DNA from 2 places in the Microbacterium sp. ZW T5_56 genome. Region 2 is predicted to be linked to the other one. Evidence: predicted binding sites of a transcription regulator. Region 2 holds the regulator's gene; the other holds the start of a gene.

Region 1 (6,090 bases), on a different contig from region 2:
CTCGTCGCCGGTCAGCTCCAGGCCCTCGAAAGCGGTCTTGCCGGCCTGGATCAGGGCGACACCACCACCGGGGACGACGCCCTCTTCGACGGCAGCCTTCGCGTTGCGGACAGCGTCCTCGATGCGGTGCTTGCGCTCCTTGAGCTCAACCTCGGTCGCAGCGCCGGCCTTGATGACCGCAACACCGCCGGCGAGCTTCGCCAGGCGCTCCTGCAGCTTCTCGCGGTCGTAGTCGGAGTCGGTGTTCTCGATCTCGCGACGGATCTGCGTGACGCGACCCTCGATCTGAGCCGAGTCGCCGGCACCCTCGACGATGGTGGTCTCGTCCTTGGTGACGATGACCTTGCGAGCGCGGCCGAGCAGGTCGAGGGTGGCGTTCTCGAGCTTGAGACCGACCTCCTCGGTGATGACCTGGCCACCGGTGAGGATGGCGATGTCCTGCAGCTGAGCCTTGCGACGGTCACCGAAGCCCGGAGCCTTGACGGCGACGGACTTGAAGATGCCGCGGATCTTGTTCAGCACGAGCGTCGCGAGAGCCTCGCCCTCGACGTCCTCGGCGATGATGACCAGTTCCTTGCCGTCCTGGATCACCTTGTCGACGATCGGCAGCAGGTCCTTGATGTTGCCGATCTTCTGGTTGGCGATGAGGATGTACGGGTCCTCGAAGACAGCCTCCTGGCGCTCCGGGTCCGTGACGAAGTACGGGTTCAGGTAGCCCTTGTCGAAGCGCATACCCTCGGTGAGCTCGAGCTCGGTGCCGAAAGTGTTGGACTCCTCAACGGTGACCACACCCTCCTTGCCGACCTTGTCGATCGCCTCGGCGATCAGCTCGCCGATAGCGGTGTCAGCAGCGGAGATCGACGCGGTCGCAGCGATCTGCTCCTTCGACTCGATCGGCTTCGCGTTGGCGTGCAGCTGCTCGATGATGGCAGCAACAGCCTTCTCGATGCCCTTCTTGAGCGAGATCGGGTCAGCGCCGGCCGCGACGTTGCGCAGACCCTCGCGAACCAGAGCCTGAGCCAGAACCGTAGCGGTCGTGGTGCCGTCACCGGCGACGTCGTCGGTCTTCTTGGCGACCTCCTTGACGAGCTCCGCACCGATCTTCTCGTACGGGTCGTCCAACTCGATCTCCTTGGCGATGGAGACACCATCGTTGGTGATCGTGGGGGCGCCCCACTTCTTCTCGAGCACGACGTTGCGACCGCGCGGGCCGAGCGTCACCTTCACGGCGTCGGCCAGGATGTTCAGGCCGCGCTCGAGGCCACGGCGGGCCTCCTCGTCGAAAGCGATCATCTTTGCCATGTGTGTGTCGTCCCTCCCGGACGTAGGCGAATCTTCATTAGCACTCAAACACTACGAGTGCTAATGCTCATTCTGGCACTCGACCTAGGAGAGTGCAAGCGACGCACACCGCCTTCCCAGAGACTCCTCCGGGCCCGCAGCACTGGTGCTCAGCCGGCGTCGGCACCGAAGTCCACGCCGAGCACGACCGTGAGCTGACGGCCGGCGGAGTCATCGATCGGCTTGTAGGCGTCAGTCTGTGCAACCTGCGAAATGCCCAGGGACGCGGCGAGTGCTCGCGCCGGACCCTCATCAGCCGCGTCGCTGAAGTAGACCGCGGAGGTCTCGAAGTCCTTCTGGTCCGCTTCCGACGTGGACACCGCGTCCTCCGCGTACCCGACACCGACCACCAGCGACTTCGCGCGATCCGTCTGTGCGGGATCAGGACCGGCGTTGAGAATGAACACCGTGTAGCTGGTGTCGATTGCGTCGGTGGGTGCCGGGGACTCCGCAACGCTCGATGCCGTGGGCTCCGGGCCGAAGGAGATGCGATCCGTCCAGAGCAGGGACAGGAAGACGCCGACGGCGAACAGGATCACGGCGGCGACCGCCGCCCAGAGGATGATCAGCCCCGCGCGCATGCGCGGGTTCTCTGCGCGATGCGCGCCCACCCGGTGGCGTTCGCGAGGCACGTCGTCGAAGCGGTCGCGCTGCTGAGTGTTGGTGGGCACTCGACGATGCTACCGGGAGTGTCCGAGAGCCACGTGCAGGAAGCGCCGGGCCGACATCAGGCGATCGCCGAGCGAGGCTGCGACACGCGTCTTGCCCGATCGGCATCACGGAGCCGGCGCAGTCGCCGCACAAGAAGGGGGTCGTAAGCGAGAGCCGCCGACGAGTCCAGCAGGTGCCCGAGGAGTTGGTAGTACCGCACCGCTGACAGGTTGAGAACGGTGTCGATCTCCTCTTCCTTGGGCACCGAATGCACCGGGAGGCGCGATTCCAGATCGAGGATGGCGATATCTCGCGGGCTGAGAGCGGCAGGGTTCATGTCGCCCACGCTAGGCGGGGGTTCGGACATTCAGTCCAGCATCCGCACCCACCGACCGAGTGGGTCGACGGCGGCGATCACGCGGCCGTCGAGCGCCAGCGCGAACCCGTCCTCGACCCCCGACACCGGGGTGGTCCACCCGGCATGGAGGCCGGGCGCATCCATCGTGATCCATCGCGCTCCCGACGCCCGAATCGCGTCGATGAGCTCCGCCCGGGCCGCTTTCGGAAGGAAGGGCAGGATGCCGGGCGTCGAGATCACCGGGGTGAGCCCGCTCGGCACCTCGGCGAGGAGTGCGGCGATCGCCTCGGCACCTGTTTCCGCGAGGTCGAAGGCGTGCAGGAGCGGTGGTTCCGCTGCCGCCACGTCCAGCGCCGCGTCGATGCGCTCCGTCCGTCCCGTCTCCCCGGGCCACACCAGCGCGGTGAGCCAGGCGCGATCGTCCGGATCCTGCGCGTTCAGCGGATCGCGGTCGACCCCGGCACGCCAGTCGATCATCGGAAGCCGCTGTGGCACGGGCAGATCTGAGCGCCACTGGCTGGTCAGGATGACAGCGCTCGAGTTGTCCCCCGCTGTGGTTGTCCCCTCACGAGTGATGAAGCGATAGCCATACCGGTCCGGATAGAGGCAGAGACCGGCCGCGGCGCCGAGCTCCAGCAGGGCGATCGGACCCTCGATCCGTGCCAACGCCGGGAGCAACGCAGCACAGCGCAGCGGTTCGTTCGTCTGCACCGAGCGCCGCTCGGCAAGCTCGCGCACCTGCGCGCTCTTCGTCCTGAGCACCGCGGCGAGCTCGTCCGTGCCCGCTCCCGCACCGAGAGTACGCGCCAGCGCGAACACCAGCGGAGGCTGGCGTCGCTGCTCCGGCAGCGCGGCGATGACCGCGGCCAGGGCGGAGTCGTGGGCGACGGCGCGCGCCCAGCGTTCGTACACCTCGCTGCGCCCGGGCGCTTCCTCTCGCGCGAACCTGGCGTAGCGCTCCTGCACGTCCGAGACGGTCACCCGCCCATTCTCCCCCAGTGCACAGGTGCGCGCGGAACAGGGAGCCGACGAGCGGTGTTGAATGGAGTGAACCTAGGAGGACACATGTGGCACAGCGAGAACAACGCTTCGTACACCGTGAACAAGTCCCAGCAGGAGTGGCGCGAGGAGCTGGATTCGGCACGCTTCGCCGTGCTGCGAGAGGCCGCAACCGAGCGCGCCTGGACCGGAGAGCTGCTGGACGAGCACCGCGCCGGCCTGTACACCTGTGGTGCCTGTGGCGCCGAGCTGTTCCAGAGCGGAACGAAGTTCGACTCCGGCTGCGGCTGGCCGAGCTTTTATGAGTCGGTGCGCCCGGACGCCGTGGAGCTGATCGAAGACACGTCGCTCGGGATGGTGCGCACCGAGGTCCGTTGTGCGAGATGCGGGTCGCACCTCGGCCACGTCTTCCCCGATGGCTTCGGCACGCCGACCGGTGACCGCTACTGCATGAACTCTCTCGCGCTGTCCTTCACGCCGGAAGCCGAGTGAGCGCGTACGACGCGGCGCTGCGCCGCCGATCGGCCTCGAAGGTGACCGACGCCGCGCCCGATCGCGCGGAGCTGGTACGGCTGATCGAGGCGGCCGGCCGCGTGGCGGATCACTCCAACCTGCAGCCGTGGCGACTCATCGAGCTGCGCGGTGAAGACCGTGTGCGCCTGGGGCGCGCCATTCACAAGGCGGACGGGCACGACGGCGTCTCCACCAAGCCGTTGCGGGCGCCCCTGCTGATCGCCGTCGTCTTCTCCGAGAAGCCGAGCGGCAAGGTACCGGCCTGGGAGCAGGAGGCGGTGGCCTCCGGCGTCGCCCACCTGCTGAGCCTGTTGCTGGACGAGGCCGACTGGGGCGTCATCTGGCGCACCGGCGGTTACACGCGCTCGAAGGCGGTCGCCAAGGCGCACGGGCTGCGCACGGGAGAGCAGCTGCTGGGATGGCTGTACGTCGGCGGGAAGCCGGATGAGCGGATCCGGACGCGTCGTCCGATTGACGCTGCATCCTTCGTGACGTCGATGCCCGCCGGCTCCGGCTCCGCGATTGCGAACGCCACGAAGTCCGCCAAGCCGGCGAAGAAGTGCAAGAAGAAGAAGTCGAAGAAGAAGTGACCCTGTCGCGCGCGTCCTAGTGACGCGCGCGACGACCCCATGGCACGGCGGCCACGAAGACCGACGACAACGCGAGGATCACCATGGCTGCCGCCTGCCAGGCGGACCCCGCGCCGGGCACCGGCCAGATCAGATCGATGACGACGGACGTCAGGATCTGACCGACGACGCTGCCGAGGCCCAGCAGCAGCACACCCGTTCGTGCGACGATCGCGGCACCGAGGAAGATGTAGATCACTCCCATAGCGCCGCCCAGGTAGAGCCAGGGGTCCGTGGGCCAGGGTTGCGTCGGCCCCATCACGAGGACGGCGATGACAGCTGCCAACACCAACACCGCGGTGCCGCCGATGAAGTTGACGAGTGTGGCCGTGAGCGGAGTTCCCACCTGAGCGCGTAGTCGGCCGTTGACCGCCTGCTGCCAGGCGATGCCCACACCCGCCGCGAACGGCATCACGAGCATCCACCAGGGCACCCGGGTGAGGGCATCGCCCCCGAGCGAGACCGCCACCGCGCCAAGAGCCAGCACGGCACCGCCGATGCGCCCGAGGCTGAGGGCGACCACTCCCGCCGGACCGAAGCCGACGCGGTCGATGACCAGACCGCACAGTGCCTGCCCCGCGATCACCCCCACGGTGAACAGGGACACTCCGATGATCGCCGCGGTCAGGCCCTGCGTGCTGACCGTGAGAGCGCCCGCGAGGCCGCCGAGCACCATCCACGTCGGAATCGTGCGTTCGCGGAGTCCCCCGACCAGCGCGCGAAAGCCACGGCGTCCCTCCGGCAGGATCAGCGAGATCACGATCATGAGGATCAGTCCCGAGCCGAACGAGATGGCCGCCGCGACGAATCCGTCTTCCAGACGTGCCCCGAGGAGGCCGTTCACGCGCGCCTGAATCGCCGTGAGGGTCCCGATGAACACCGCTCCCCCGATGGCGAGCCACAGCGGAAGGCGAGGACGGGTGGAGGATGTCACCAGACAACGCTACGCGAAGGGTGACCGCCCGGCGTGCACAGCAGGTGCCGGAAGCAGGCGCTCTGGATCATCCGCCAGCAGAAAGGGACCGCACCGCATGACCGAGACCACGACGGCACCGCGCAGGCCGAACATCGTCATGATCCTCACCGACGATCACGCGGCACACGCGATCGGCGCCTACGGCTCCGTGGTGAACGCGACGCCACGCATCGACGAGATCGCCCGCGCGGGAGTGCTGTTCACGAACTGCTTCGTGACGAACGCGCTGTGCTCCCCCAGTCGCGCCTCGATCCTCACCGGCACCTACAGCCATGTCAACGGCGTGACGACCCTCGTCACTCCGTTGGACGCCTCGCAGCCGACGTTCGTGTCGCAGCTGAAGGCGGCGGGGTATCGGACAGCGGTCGTCGGCAAGTGGCACATGGGACACGGAAGCGGACACGATCCGCAGGCCTTCGACTACTGGGATGTTCTGGTGGGGCAGCAGGGCCAGGGCGAGTACTGGAACCCGCAGTTCCTGTCCGCCACGGGCGAGCGGGTCGAGGAGGGGTACGCTACACGGATCATCACCCGATTGGCCACCGAGTGGGTCGACGCGCTGGACGCGGAGGCACCGTGGTGCGTCTTGATCTATCACAAGGCCCCGCACCGGCCATGGGAGC
Region 2 (6,090 bases):
CGCCTGGATGGCGCGCTCGTCTCGGTCGCCCTTCGCGAGGGCCTGCGCGAGCACGAGGCGTGGGGTCGCCGCCGGCACCGTGGATCGCGATGTGAGCCGCACGCCAACGCGTTTCGGGGCGACCTCAATCACCTCACCGGTGTGCCACGCGCCGCGACCGTCGCCGACGGTGACAGCCTCGCCGACGCGCACGCGACGCACGGTGGCGGCGTGATGCGCCTCGGCGCCCGTCAGCACGACGTCATCACCGGCCAGCTCAGCCGAATCATCGACGAGGAAGTGCAGGGCCATCAGTGCGACCGGAACCGATCGCGGAGCTTGGAGAACAGGCCCTGCTGGAACTCGGCCAGCTGCGGATTCGGCGCCTTGGCGCGCGCCGCGAAGTCCTCGATGAGGGCGCGCTGCTTCGCGTCTAGGCGCGTGGGGGTCACCACCTGGACACCCACGCGGAGGTCGCCGCGCCGGCTGCCGCGCAGCGGCGTGATGCCACGCTCCTTGATGGTGAGGACGTCACCGGATTGCACGCCGGGGCGGATCTCCAGATCCACCGGACCGTCGAGCGAGTCGATACGCGTCTCGGTGCCGAGGATCGCATCCGTCATCGACACCTCCAGCGTGGCGAGCAGGTCGTCGCCATCGCGGGAGAACGCCGCGTTCGGTGCCACCGTGACCTCGATGTAAAGGTCGCCGTTGGGGCCGCCGGCCGGGCCGACCTCACCGGATCCCGGCAGCTGCAGTCGCAGCCCGGTCTCCACGCCCGCGGGGATGTCGAGACCGACGGTCCGACGGGAGCGGACGCGTCCCTGGCCCGCGCAGGTGGCGCAAGGACTCGGGATCGTGGTGCCGTAGCCCTGGCACACGTTGCATGGCTGGGTGGTGAGCACGTTGCCGAGGAGGCTGCGCACCTGGCGCTGCACGTGGCCGGTGCCGTGGCAGATGTCGCAGGTCTGCGGCGAGGTGCCGGGCGCGCAGCACGACCCCTGGCAGGTCTCACACAGCACAGCGGTGTCCACCTCGATGTCGCGGTGCACACCGAAGATCACGTCGCCGAGCTCCAGCGTCACGCGCACCAGCGCGTCCTGGCCGCGCTCACGACGAGAGCGCGGTCGGCCCCCGCGTCCGCCACCACCGGCCGCCGCACCGAAGAATGTCTCGAAGATGTCGCCGAATCCGCCGAAGCCGCCGCCGCCGAACGCGTCGTCGCCGCCCATGTCATAGCGGCGGCGCTGTTCGGGATCGCTCAGCACGTCGTAGGCGTGAGTGACCGCTTTGAACTTGTCCTCGGCATCCGCAGAGGGGTTCACGTCGGGGTGGAGCTGGCGCGCCAGACGCCGGTACGCCTTCTTGATCTCCTCCGGGCTGGCCTCTCGCGAGACACCCAGGACTTCGTAGTGGTCGGCCACAGTCACCTTTCTTGGGGGCGGTCCCCGTGCGCCTCAGCGGCGCGATTCGTCTTCGTCCAGCAGCCGCGTGAGGTAGCGGGCCACGGCCCGCACCGCCGCGAGGTTGCTGGAATAGTCCATGCGCGTGGGACCCATGAGACCCACCCGCGCGCTCGATCCGGAGGCGTCGTAGTCGCTGGCGACCACGGCCGCCTCCGCAAGTCCGAAGGACGCGTTCTCACGTCCGATGCTGGCCGCCAGGCCGTTCTCCCCCGCGGTCATCTCCCCCATCAGCCGCAGCAGCGTGACCTGCTCTTCGATGGCCTCCAGCAGCGGATGGATGCTGCCGCGGAAGTCCTGCTCGCGACGCGCGAGGGTTGCCGCTCCTGCCATTACCAGCCGGTCCTGGCGAAACTCCTCCAGCTCCTCCGCGACGAGGGCCGCGACGTCGTGATAGACGGAGCGCAGCTCCGGAGTCGCAGGAACCTCGGCCGACAGGCGCTCGGCGGCTCGACCGACCGAGTGCCCGGTGAGGAGGGTGTTGAGTCGGGCCCGGAGCACACCGGTGTCGGCTTCATCGATGTCTTCGCTGATGCCGCCGACACGCTGGGAGACGCGGCCGGTATCGGTCACGACGATAACCAGAACGCGACGTTCGGCGATGCGCACGATCTCGACATGCGTCACGGTGGCGCGAGCGAACGAGGGGTACTGAACCAGCGCCACCTGACCGGTGAGCTGGGTGAGCAGGCGCACGGTGCGCCCGAGGAGGTCGTCGAGGTCCGTGGGATCGGAGAGGAAGGACGTGATGGCCGTCCGCTGCGACGCGGTCAGTGGCCGCAGCTCCGCGAGGTGATCGACAAACGTCCGATAGCCCTTGTCGGTGGGCACACGGCCCGACGAGGTGTGAGGCGCCGCGATCAGCTCCTCCTCCTCCAACAGGGCCATGTCGTTGCGAATGGTGGCGGCGGAGACGCCGAAATGGTGCCGATCGACGATGGACTTGCTGCCGACGGGCTCATTGGTGTCGACGTAGTCCTCGACGATGGCCCGGAGGACGCGCAGGCCGCGCTCGGTGACCATGTCGCCTCCTCTGCTGCTGGCACTCGAATGCTCTGAGTGCCAATTCTACCGACTTCGGCTGGATGCGCGCTCCGACTCGGCGGATCGCGACTGACGCGCGCCGCAGCCGTGCAACTAGCATGGCCGAATGAGCGACGACGATGTCACCCGAGTCATCAGCGCCGGAGGTGTCCGCGGCACCCGCATCGGCGACACGGAGCGGTATCTGGGCATTCCCTACGCGGCCGCGCCCTTCGGCCCGAACCGGTTCCGACCCCCGCAGCCCGTCTCAGCGTGGGAGGGTGTGCGCGACGCTCTGACCTTCGGACCGACGGCTCCGCAGGCGCCATATCAGGGCGCCACGGCCGAGCTGCTGGGCTCTGTCGAGATTGCGGGAGAGGAGATTCTCACCGCGAACATCTGGCGTCCGACGGCCGCAGACGGTGCGCCCGTGATCCTCTGGATTCACGGCGGCGCGCTGGAGCGCGGTGCCGCGGCGCTGTCCACCTATGACGGCGCATCCTTCGCCCGTGACGGCATCGTCTTCGTCTCGATCAACTACCGGCTCGGCTCGGAGGGGTTCTCCGTCTTCGACGACGATGCCCCGCTGAACCTCGGTGTCTCCGACGCCGCGGCCGCGCTGCGCTGGGTGCGCGCGGAGATCGCGGCGTTCGGCGGCGACCCGGCGCGCATCACCTTGATGGGCGAGTCGGCCGGCGGCGCCCTCGTCGCGGCTCTGCTGTCGATGGCGGACACCCGAGACCTCGCGGCCGGCGCGATCATCCAGTCCGGACCGCTGTCGGCCGGCAAGCCGAAGAAGGCCGGGCGCATCACACGCGCTCTCGCGAAACGCCTCGGTGTGGCACCGAACAGCGCGGCGTTCGCGGAACTGGCGCCGGAGGCGATCGTCGCCGCGCGCGTAGCGCAGGCCGCGGGGTCGTCCCCGATCGGGGGTGCTCCCGCGTTCACCCTCGCGCTGTCCGATGACCTGCCCCGCGAACCCGAGGCTGCGATCGTGGACGTCGACATCCCGGTGCTGATCGGCACAAACACGGACGAGTATCGCCTCTGGTTCCCGCCCGCTGCGCTGCAGTCCATCACGGCCACGAAGCTGCTCCTCGCCCGGCTCGCGTTGCGGATCCCCGCAGCCGCCGTGGCCGCCTGCCGACGGGTGTGGCCCAACGCGTCCGTCGGTGAGGTGTTCGGTCAGATCGCGACGGAGTTCCTGCTGCGTGCGCCGATGCTGCGGATAGCAGCAGCTCGACCCGCGCCCACCTTCGTGTACGAGTTCGCGTGGCCGAGTCCGGTCCGGGATCTGCGCGCCGCGCACGCTCTCGAACTCGGATTCGTCTTCGACGCGCTGGGCGACGCGGAGACGAAGCGGATGGCTGGGGCTGGCGCGCCGCAGTCGCTGGCCGACGAGATGCACTCCGCGTGGGTCGCCTTCGCTCACACCGGTGACCCGGGCTGGCCCGCGTATGACGCCGACCGACTCACGCGGGTGTTCGACACCCACTCGCGCACGGAGCCGGTGCGGCGCGCCGCCGTGGTGGACGCGATGCGCTGAGCGCGTTCAGGAACGTGCGGCGTACTCCGCGAGGATCGTCGACATCTCCGATTGTCCGAACTGCTCGGCGATCTGCGCGGCGGTGCGGAAGCCGACGTCCTGATTCGCGCCGGCCTCCAGCAGCAGACGCAGGATCTCGGCATCGCCGCGGAAGACCGCGCACGACACCGCCGTCTGCCCCATGGTGTTCTCGGTGTCCAGTGCGGCACCGCGCCGGAGCAGCTCGCGAACGACGTCTGCCTGGCGCGCGTAGGCGGACACGATGAGAAGGGTGTCCGAGCGGGTGTTCCGTGTGTCGATCGGGACCCCGGCGTCGATCATCTCGCCGAGAGGTGCTACGCGGCCCTCGCGGGCCAGGTCGAACGTGCCGTCGATCACTTCAGCGCTGAGGTTCGATCCGGGGTTCTCATCCATCCGGCCATTCTCGCAGGTGAGGGTGGCACCCCCCTCTCGCGCATGACATTCGTCACGTCCAGGTCATGACATCTCCCTCCTGACGCCGGTGTGGTGCTCCGGTTTGCTGGATTCATGACTCACCACACGGCCGCCGGGTCCAGCCGAGAACGGACCGACACAGCGCCTGCCTTCGATGTCGTCGGAGCCGTCCGGCGATTCGGTCGCGGCGCTCAGCTCATGACCGCTGTCGACGGCATCGACCTGCGCATCGAGCGCGGCGAGGTCACGGCGCTGCTCGGCCCCAACGGGGCCGGCAAGACCACGACGATCGACATGCTGCTCGGTCTCAGCGAACCCGATGCCGGCCACGTGCAGGTGCTGGGCGCCAGCCCACGAATCGCGGTCCGCGGCGGCCGCCTCTCGGCGGTGCTGCAGACCGGCGGGCTGCTCTCCGACCTCACCGTGCGCGAAACCATCGCCGTCATCGCGGGCCTGCACCACGTCTCGCAGCGCATCGGCGAGGTGATGGATCGCGCCGATCTGACCCCCCTCGCGAAGCGACGGGTGGGCCGGCTGTCGGGTGGTGAGAAGCAGCGCGTCAAGTTCGCACTCGCTCTTCTTCCCGACCCTGATGTCCTGGTTTTGGACGAGCCGACCGCCGGGATGGATGTCACGGCTCGCCGCCGCTTCTGGGACACGATGCGCGCCGATGCGGACGCCGGACGCACCATCGTGTTCGCGACCCATTACCTCGAGGAGGTGGAGCAGTTCGCCCGGCGCACCGTGGTGATGAATCGGGGCCGGATCGTGGCCGACGGACCGACGGCCCAATTGCGCGCGTCGCTTGGCGGCCGCACCGTCTCGGCGACGGTTCCGAATGACATCGCGGCACTGGCCGACCGGCTGCGGGCAGAGGACGCCGTCGCGCAGGTGAGGGTGGACGCCCACCGTCTCACGGTGCGCACCTCGGCTTCCGACGAACTCGCGGGGCGACTGCTCGCACTCGGCGCGACCGATCTGGAGATCGCCGCTCCCACCCTGGAATCCACGTTCACCTCGCTCACGGAGGAACCGTCATGAGCACCATCGTCGCACCCGCGCTGTTTCGCACCGAGCTCGTCCGTCAGATCCGCAATCCCTACACCCTCGCCTTCACCATCGGCATGCCGGTGGCGATGTACCTGTTGTTCGGCGCCAGCATGTCCTACGCCTCCGAGAGCGTGGGACAGGCGAACGTCTCCTTCTACGTGATGGTGTCGATGGGCGCCTACGGAACGGCCACAGCCATGAGCTCGCTGTGCTCGCTGGCCGCATCCGAGGTGGGCCAGGGGTGGGGTCGTCAGCTCGCACTGACCCCGATGAGCATGTCGACCTACGCTGTGACCAAGGTGCTGGCGGCCGTCTCGTTCGCCGCCCTGTCGGTGCTGCTCGTTTTCATCGCGGGCATCGCCACCGGCGCCGAAGCAGCGGACGCCTGGCGATGGCCGGCCGCGGCGGCGTTGTCGCTCGGCATCGGCCTGATGTTCGGCCTGTACGGCCTGGGCGTCGGGCTCGCCTTCAACTCCGACTCGGCGGCGGCGCTCGCCTCGATCTCGATCACCTTCTTCGGCTTCTTCGGCAATGTGTTCGTGCCCCTGTCGGGCGTGATGCTGGACGTGGCGAAATGGACGCCGATGTACGGCT

The links. The regulator HrcA, encoded in region 2, represses chaperone genes, less so after heat shock. The targets are predictions, from matches to a motif close to TTNGCACTCGNNNNNNNCGAGTGCNAA.
Region 1: a site for HrcA is predicted at 1,340-1,366, ahead of groL (chaperonin GroEL). Genes of this name have one in related genera too.

What each region holds. Positions count from the first base shown of each region.
Region 1 is NZ_JBJDRI010000031.1:972-7,061, reverse strand. Features, by position in the region: gene groL (chaperonin GroEL) at 1-1,302, opposite strand, end outside; gene ACI3KU_RS14370 (LytR C-terminal domain-containing protein) at 1,452-2,012, opposite strand; gene ACI3KU_RS14365 (DUF3263 domain-containing protein) at 2,069-2,329, opposite strand; gene ACI3KU_RS14360 (DUF2332 family protein) at 2,360-3,331, opposite strand; gene msrB (peptide-methionine (R)-S-oxide reductase MsrB) at 3,416-3,841, shown strand; gene ACI3KU_RS14350 (nitroreductase family protein) at 3,838-4,452, shown strand; gene ACI3KU_RS14345 (DMT family transporter) at 4,469-5,425, opposite strand; gene ACI3KU_RS14340 (sulfatase-like hydrolase/transferase) at 5,523-6,090, shown strand, end outside.
Region 2 is NZ_JBJDRI010000011.1:68,935-75,024, reverse strand. Features, by position in the region: gene ACI3KU_RS07380 (16S rRNA (uracil(1498)-N(3))-methyltransferase) at 1-291, opposite strand, end outside; gene dnaJ (molecular chaperone DnaJ) at 291-1,403, opposite strand; gene hrcA (heat-inducible transcriptional repressor HrcA) at 1,437-2,465, opposite strand; gene ACI3KU_RS07365 (carboxylesterase/lipase family protein) at 2,593-4,011, shown strand; gene ACI3KU_RS07360 (ankyrin repeat domain-containing protein) at 4,018-4,425, opposite strand; gene ACI3KU_RS07355 (ABC transporter ATP-binding protein) at 4,540-5,487, shown strand; gene ACI3KU_RS07350 (ABC transporter permease) at 5,484-6,090, shown strand, end outside.